DNA from 2 places in the Paenibacillus sp. FSL P2-0173 genome. Region 2 is predicted to be linked to the other one. Evidence: riboswitches for the same ligand, from Rfam matches in the RefSeq annotation. Region 2 holds a riboswitch; the other holds the start of a gene.
What was found. A riboswitch is a leader RNA that binds a small molecule or an ion and turns the genes downstream of it on or off. The one in region 2 is predicted to bind glycine.

Region 1 (4,169 bases), on a different contig from region 2:
GTTATAAAACAGGTGAAGCTACGATCACCGCTTCTTATGGTGGCAAAACAGTTACAGCTACGGTATCCGTAAATGTACCCGGTGATCTGTCTCTGTCCTCCAAAACGGCAACGATTGATATTGATGAGGACTATACTGCAACTTTGACGGCTACTTATGCGGATGGGCGTAAGGAAGATGTAACACAGGATGCAGAATGGGCTTCAAGCGCGGAAGATATTGCTTCTGTGTCCAAAGGAACGATTACGGGTAAATCCGCTGGTAAAGCGGTTATTACAGCGACCTATAATGGCAAAAAACTGACGATTAACGTACAAGTAGGCCTTGTAGACCGTCTGGAAACAGACTCGCGTGTAATTGCGCTTGGTGCTCAGGAAACGAAGCAACTGAAAGTAACAGGAGTTAAGAGTGGCGGTACAAAAACAGATGTAACCAAGGACGCCACCTGGACAACGAGCAATGTAAAAGTGGTTGAAGTTAGCGAAGGTTTGATCAAAGCGAATGGTAGCGGTAAGGCAACGGTGACTGCTTCATATGGCAAGCAAAACATTACGTTTACGGTAGAAGTGGACGTAGCGCAAAAGATTGAAGCGGATGCAATCGCGTTGTCACTTAAATCCGGAGATCAAAAAACCATCGCGATTGTGGTTAAATCGAGTGATGGTAAAGAAAAGGACGTTACGGCCCAAGCTGAATGGAAAACGTCTAATTATAAGGTAGCCACTGTTAAAAAGGGTCAGGTTACTGCGGTTAGCTACGGTAAAGCTAACATTCAGGCGAAGTTTGGCGGGAAGGTAATCAGCGTACCCGTGGATGTTGATACGCTTAAATACCTGCAAACAGACGAAGTTGCTTTGAATTTGAAGGCAGGACAGCTGGCCAAGGTTACGGCTACAGCCACGTATAAGGATGAGTCGGAGAAGGATGTTTCCAAACCGGCTGTCTGGTCCTCGTCCAGAATTGTTGTTGCGACCGTCAAAGACGGTAACATTAAGGCACAGGGCAAGGGCAAAGCAGTAATTACTGTGAAATATGCAGGTAAAATGACGAAGATACAGGTAACCGTTCAGTAAAAAAGAGAGCAAGCATACGTCCAAGGACGACATGCTTGCTCTTTTTTTTAAGGAGGCTACCGCTTATAAATTATGACTTATCCTTCTTGGTCGGTGTGTTGCGTGTAAGTGATTCGGTCAAACGCTTGCCAGTCGGCGTCTGAGCCAAGCCGCCTTTGGCGGTCTCGCGGTGCTTCGACGGCATCGCACTGCCGACTTCAAGCATCACGTCAATGACTTCGTCAGACGGAATAGCGCTGCGCACACCCGCCAAAGCCATATCCGCTGCGGCAAGCGCAGTCACGGCTCCCAGCCCGTTGCGCACGATGCACGGAATCTCCACGAGTCCAGCGACGGGGTCGCAAATCAGGCCGAGTGTGTTCTTAAGAGCGAGGCCCACGGCGTGAACAGCCTGTTCAGGCGTACCACCACGCAGCTCGACCATAGCGCCAGCAGCCATCCCGATAGCTGAACCAATCTCAGCCTGACAGCCTCCCTCCGCGCCAGAAATGAAGGAGTTGTTGGCGATCACGTAGCCAATGGCTCCAGCGGCGAACAGGCCGTTCACCATATGCTCATCATCCCAGCCGAACCGCTCCTGCGCACTGATGAACACACCAGGGATAACCCCACATGAGCCTGCGGTAGGCGTGGCGACAATGCGACCCATGGATGCATTAACCTCCGACACAGAGAGGGCATAAGCCATGGCGAGCGCGGAGGCATCGCCGGAGCAGGTTTCCCCTGACCGCAGATACTCGGCTAGGCGCTTGCCGTCACCGCCCGTCAATCCACTGCGGGATACGGTGTCTTGTGTCTGACCGCGATGAACGGCTTCCTTCATGACTTCATAATAATCAGACATTTGGCGAAAGATTTCTTCCTCCGTTGTATTCGTCTCTTGTACCTGCTCTTGAATCATCAAGCGGCCAATTGTGGTGGATTCTTCAGCGCATAAAGCGCTGATTTCATGCAGATGGCTAAACCGCATCGGATTCAGCTCCTTTTTTCAAATTAATCATCTTAATTTCATACATATGAGGTAAAGAACGCAGTTCCGCAATCAGTTCAGCTGGAGCAGAACTGTCCGTTTCAATGGCGGTGAGTGCTTCACCATCCCGGCCTTTGCGATCTACGTGCATATAGGCAATGTTAATGTGGGCCGCGCCCAGCGCTGAAGTTATCGCGCCCAATGTACCGGGCTTATCCGAGTGGAGAAGCACCAGCGTAGGCAGCTCCCCGGTCAGATTGACCCGGAATTCGTTAAGCTGCTGGACATGGATGCTGCCGCCGCCGATGGAGGAGCCCAACAGTGTGCGCTGATCCTCGCCCTTCCACAGCTCGAAACGGACAGTGTTCGGATGAGGCGCGGGGAGTCCGCTGACGGCGAATTCCACGGCCATCCCGGCTTGCTCTGCCCATTGCTCGGCATCCGGAATCCGGTGATCGTCCGTATCGTAATTAAGCAGCCCTGCGATGAGCGCCAGGTCTGTACCGTGTCCCTTATACGTATCGGCAAAGGAGCCGTACAGTGTCATGCGGGTACGGTCAGGCTGCGCCCCGAGCCAGTGCCGGGCAACGCGTGCGAGCCGCACCGCGCCTGCGGTGTGTGAACTGGAAGGTCCGGTCATGGCCGGACCGATAATAGAAAATACATCTTTGAAACGCATGGTGTGGCCCCCTGTATGTTCTAATACCATACTATATGGTATTTCCGCGTCTTTGCGCGGTTATGACGGTTCCTAATGCTGACGCACAATGTGAGCACAAAAAAGGACAGGATAAGGAAGTTTCCCTTATCTCTGTCCTCGTTACCTGAGAGTTTCGTGCGGTGTTCTTACCGCCTTACCCCTTGGGTGGCTTGCGCTCTCTCCAGAGTTGCGTCAGATGACGATACATGGACCTGAGAGATTATCCGTCAGCCGGGTGCTGACGTCTTGCTCCTTCGGTGCCGCCAGAGTGTAGGCTCCCTGGACAGACTCTCCCGTCATCTTCATTCGCGTATACCGTTCTACATGTCTTCCTTAGCGTAATGTATGCCGTGCTCGGTGTCAATCACAGGTTTAATTTTTACATAAACAGGTGCGTTTCCAATAAAAAAGATTAAAATTTACATAATTATGGATGAAACCAGGAAGGAATTAGAAGATTGGCGGCTAATCTGATAAAGGACAAGTATATTTATGGAAATCATAGGAGGGATATTGACGTATGGTAAAAGGCTTGCGATTCACAGGTTCACGCTTAAAAGGGATGTTGCATCTAGCAGCGATCGTATCACTGCTGATTGGGATCTTCGTTCCATTCGGTCAGGTCAAGGCGGAGGGAGCATTGACAGTAGCCGAAGCACTTCAGCGCCAAAGCAGTGGAGGTACGGTGACGGTGGAAGGTTACATCGTCGGACATGCTACCGGATCGAAAACGGCTAACTTTTCTTCCCCGTTCGCGAATGATTTTAACGTACTGATTGCCGATCAGGCAAATGAACGTAATACGTCTAATCTGTTGGATGTACAGCTGACTTCAGCGTACAGAGGGCAATATGGGCTATCAGGCCATCCTGAGCTGATCGGCAGCAAAATTCGTGTGACGGGTACACTCGGCGCCTACAATAATTTTGGTGGAGTGAAAAGTCCAAGTGCTGTTGAACTGGTGAGCGGAAGCGAGCCGGGGGAACCAGGCGAACCTGGCAACCCGGGTCAACCCGGTACTACACTGCCGGATGGAAAAGGCAAAAAGGTGCTGTTCGATAATACGCACGCACAGACCGCTGGTGCAGCAGATTGGGTCATTGAAGGCGCCTTCTCCGACTTTGCCAATGGACTGCGTAATGTAGGCTTTACGGTAGACCAATTGAATCGTCCCATTCCTTTTACTTATGGAGAGCAGGCTATAACATATGATAAGTTACGCCAATATGATGTGTTCATTATTGGTGAAGCGAATGTTGCCTTTAAGGCATCCGAGCAGGCTGCCCTGCTGCAATACGTGAATAGCGGGGGGAGCGTCTTCTTCATCTCCGATCATTATAATGCGGACCGTAACAAAAACCGTTGGGATTCCTCCGAGGTTATGAATGGTTACCGTCGTGGAGCCTATACTAATCCGGCCAAGGGC
Region 2 (4,169 bases):
TTTGCACGCATCGTTATAACATTCAAAAGGGAGTGTCCTCAAGCCTGTGATGACTGAGGGCACTCCCTTTTGGAAATTATGAATTAACCGTTTGTCCTTTTTCTTCTACTTGGATAGCTGCCCCTACACTGGCACCTGCAAGAATGCCCTTTTTCTTACTAGAATTCAGAGAATCCATATAGGTTCGGGTTTCTGCGACTACAATTCCTGATAAGCCGAGCAGGGCAATCAGGTTCGGGAAAGCCATCATTGCGTTAAAGATATCTGCCAGCAGCCAAATCGCATCCAGTTTAATGAACGCGCCCCCGGCAACCAGTAGGATGAACAGATAGCGGTATGGCTTAATCCACTTGACCCCAAGCAAATATTCAACACAGCGTTCCCCGTAATAGTTCCAGCCGAGCATGGTGGTGAACGCAAACATAATCAGAATGATTGTGAGCAGTTCTGCCCCCAGCGGGAATGCGCTGGAAAATGCTTGCTGAGTCATCAGGCCCGCATCGGTAGGCCCGCTCCACACACCACTAACCAGTAGCGTCAACCCGGTCATCACACAAATAACCATCGTATCAATAAACACGCCTGTCATGGAAATTAGCCCTTGCTCCGCAGGCCATTTGGTTTTGGCAGCTGCGGCTGCAATCGGTGCGCTTCCCAATCCGGCCTCATTGGCAAAAATACCTCTGGCTACCCCACTTCGCATCGCCAGCATAATCGTAGCTCCGGCAAATCCGCCCGTTGCAGATGTAGTTGAAAATGCCGAATGGAGCACCAGCGCAATTGCGGCAGGTAGTTGGTCAGCAAACCGAATTAGTACGATGAGACAGATCAGTACGTACAAGCCTGTTTTAAAAGGAACGACCTTCGTCGATACCTTGGCAATGCTTTTGAGTCCTCCAATAGTAACAAGTCCTGTAAGGATAGCAATAATCAGTGCCGTTACAATGGGCGGAACGCCAAAACTATTTTCAGTCGAAGATACAATCGCTTTGACCTGCGGAAACGTTCCAATCCCGAACAACGCTACCAGCATGCCCGAAAAAGCAAACAGCATCGCCAGCGGTTTAAAACGGCGTCCCAGACCTTTCTCAATATAATACATCGGGCCGCCGGAAAATTGCCCATTCCGATCCTTCACCCGGTATTTTACCGCAAGTACACCTTCCGCATATTTCGTCGCCATCCCAAAAAAGGCTGCAACGACCATCCAGAACAAGGCACCCGGCCCGCCCAGCTTAATGGCTGTCGCTACGCCGACAATACTTCCTGTGCCAACTGTAGCCGCCAACGCTGTACTCAAAGCCGCAAAACTACTTACATCCCCGCTGCCTTCATTCGGGGCCTTACCGATCAGCTTGATCGCCAGGGGCAGGCGGAATACCTGCAGCATCTTCAAACGTATGGTCAGCCACAACCCCGTTCCCATGACAAGAATGATGAGAGGCGCCCCCCATATCCAACTGCTAATCGCTTCTAACACATGTACCAAATTCATTTCAACCCGCTCCTCCAGCATATTAGAAAACAAAAAAGAGTCAAATCCGCTGATTCGACTCCTGGAGAGGTTAAAGGCACGAAAAAATACAACCATCTTGCGCAGGTTTCTGCCTCTAATAGCTTATAAAAAAGCCTAGGGCATCCCCTGTCACAGGTTATTCGCGTCTCTGTCCTTTTGCCTGAGAGTTTAAGCAGATGTTCTCTGCGGTGCACCTTCGGCGCCCAATTAAGGGTCTCTCCAGAGTTCTGTCCGTTTACGGTCCCCGCTTGTTGCTGTAATCAGCCTAAGCACCTGAGAGTTTTGCCCCTTCGGTCGGAACTTTCGTTCCATCTCCCGCAAACATCAACCAGACATATGAAATTTTTATTTATTATACAGAAAACTTTCAGCTTATTACAAGTGAAAAGTTTGTGAAGCCCTCTGAAATAAATATTATTATTATGTCTATCAAAAAAGCGGGTACAGCAGATTGCATCCTTAGGATGTCCTCTGCTATACCCGCCCGAGAAAATTTGGAATTACAATTCTTCACCATTGGTTGCTATCACATTTTTATACCAGTTAAATGAGTCCTTTTTGGAGCGTTTGAGCGTTCCGTTACCGTCATCATCCAGATCAACGTAAATAAATCCGTAGCGCTTGGACATTTCGGAAGTAGACATGCTCACAAGGTCGATAGGACCCCAGCTGGTGTAACCAAGCAGATCAACACCGTCGGCAATTGCTTCCTTCATTTGAACAATATGCTGACGCAAGTAATCAATACGATATGTGTCATGCACAGAACCGTCTTCCTCTACCTTATCATAAGCACCTAGGCCATTTTCCACGATGAACAGTGGCTTTTGGTAGCGGTCATATAACGTGTTCAGCGTAACACGCAGACCGATCGGATCAATTTGCCATCCCCAGTCAGAGGACTGTAAATATGGATTTTTCACGCCGCCAATCAGGTTTCCTGCTGCTTTCTCGCCTTCTGGACCTGCAGATACGGTCAAGGTCATGTAGTAGCTGAATGAGATATAATCGACCGTGTTATTTTTTAAAATTTCGGCATCGCCTGGTTCTGTGTGTATAACAACATTATTTTCTTCAAAATAACGATTCATGTAGTTGGAATATTCCCCACGGGCATGCACATCCGTAAAGAACAGGTTCATCTGATTTTCATGCTGGGCTTTCAGTATATCCTCTGGGTTACACGTATGTGGGTAGCTTTCCAAACGAGCCAGCATACAGCCGATTTGAGAGCCCGGGATGATCTCATGTCCTCGTTTTGTCGCCAGTGCACTAGCTACAAATTGATGATGCAGTGCTTGGTATATCGCTTGCTGCTTGTTTTCTACGCGGTCAATGACCACCCCGCCACCAGTAAACGGACTCATGGTCATTACATTGATTTCATTAAAGGTCAGCCAGTATTTTACTTTATCCTTATAACGCGTGAACACAGTTTCGGCATAATTTACGTAGTGCTGTATAACTTCACGACCCAGCCAACCATTATACTTCTGAGTCAAACCCAGCGGTGTCTCATAATGTGACAATGTTACCAGCGGTTCAATACCATATTTGCGCAGCTCATCAAATACATTGTCGTAGAATTGCAGTCCCGCTTCATTCGGCTCGGCATCATAGCCATTTGGGAAAATCCGCGACCAGTTGATGGACATACGAAATACCTTAAAGCCCATTTCCGCGAACAATGCAATATCTTCTTTGTAGTGGTGGAAGAAGTCCACACCTTCACGTTTTGGAAAACGGGCATTGACTTTGCCTGCCAAAATGTCTTCGAGTCGCTCGGACGAAATCTCCATAGCATGATCGTTCTTGCGCTCTGCTTTGGGTACATAGGCAACCATGTCCGCACTGGACAATCCTTTTCCATCTACGTCAAAAGCACCTTCCAATTGGTTGGCTGCGGTTGCCCCGCCCCACAAGAAGTTTTTCGGAAATCCTTTTAGCGTCTTCGTCATGGTATAAAAACCTCTTTCCGTATTTAAGATTTTTACTTTGGTCAAGTAATCCCATCAAGTGCTGCAAATGTGAATCAATACCTAACGGTAACCGTTCTTCCTTTGAAAAGGATTGACAGATGCTTTAAAATAGACGTAATGCCTTCATAAGCATCCTAATCGTTGTAACGCGTTTCATGTCAAGTATTTTTTTCTTATGTGAGGAGAAGCACCATGTCGAATCTTGATCAAATTGCAAAACTGGCGGGCTTTTCCAAAGCTACGGTATCCAGAGTATTAAATCAGTCACCCCATGTCAGTCACGAAACAAGAACTAAGATTTTGAAAATCATGCAGGAATTGGATTATGTTCCTAATCGGAATGCCATTTCTCTATCCAAGGGTCAGACGCTTCAGATCGGTATCATTACTTCAACTATTAATGAAATTGTTCTCGCTTTTCTGGACAGCTTTGTGGAAGTAGCCGGCCAGTATGAATTCCAAACCATTATTTATACTTCGGGAGAAGACAAAAAGAAAGAGCTTCAAGCCTTTGAGGATTTAAAAAGAAAAAGAGTCGATGCGCTGGTCATCATTTCCTGCGTGAATGACACTGATTTTTTGAGTACCTATTGCAAATATGGCCCGATCGTTTCGTGGCAACGAATGGAGCATACCGATATTCGCTCCGTCGCTATGGATCAGTATGAAGGATA

Region 1: linked by a shared signal. The riboswitch ahead of sdaAB (L-serine ammonia-lyase, iron-sulfur-dependent subunit beta) and the one ahead of MKX30_RS08450 (alanine/glycine:cation symporter family protein) in region 2 are both predicted to bind glycine.

What each region holds. Positions count from the first base shown of each region.
Region 1 is NZ_JBBOYK010000004.1:711,260-715,428, reverse strand. Features, by position in the region: gene MKX30_RS23085 (Ig-like domain-containing protein) at 1-1,073, shown strand, start outside; gene sdaAA (L-serine ammonia-lyase, iron-sulfur-dependent, subunit alpha) at 1,144-2,043, opposite strand; gene sdaAB (L-serine ammonia-lyase, iron-sulfur-dependent subunit beta) at 2,033-2,722, opposite strand; glycine riboswitch at 2,934-3,049, opposite strand; gene MKX30_RS23070 (DUF6359 domain-containing protein) at 3,264-4,169, shown strand, end outside.
Region 2 is NZ_JBBOYK010000001.1:1,918,933-1,923,101, forward strand. Features, by position in the region: gene MKX30_RS08445 (iron-containing alcohol dehydrogenase) at 1-19, shown strand, start outside; gene MKX30_RS08450 (alanine/glycine:cation symporter family protein) at 77-1,495, opposite strand; glycine riboswitch at 1,655-1,749, opposite strand; glycine riboswitch at 1,768-1,844, opposite strand; gene MKX30_RS08455 (glycoside hydrolase family 1 protein) at 2,017-3,474, opposite strand; gene MKX30_RS08460 (LacI family DNA-binding transcriptional regulator) at 3,688-4,169, shown strand, end outside.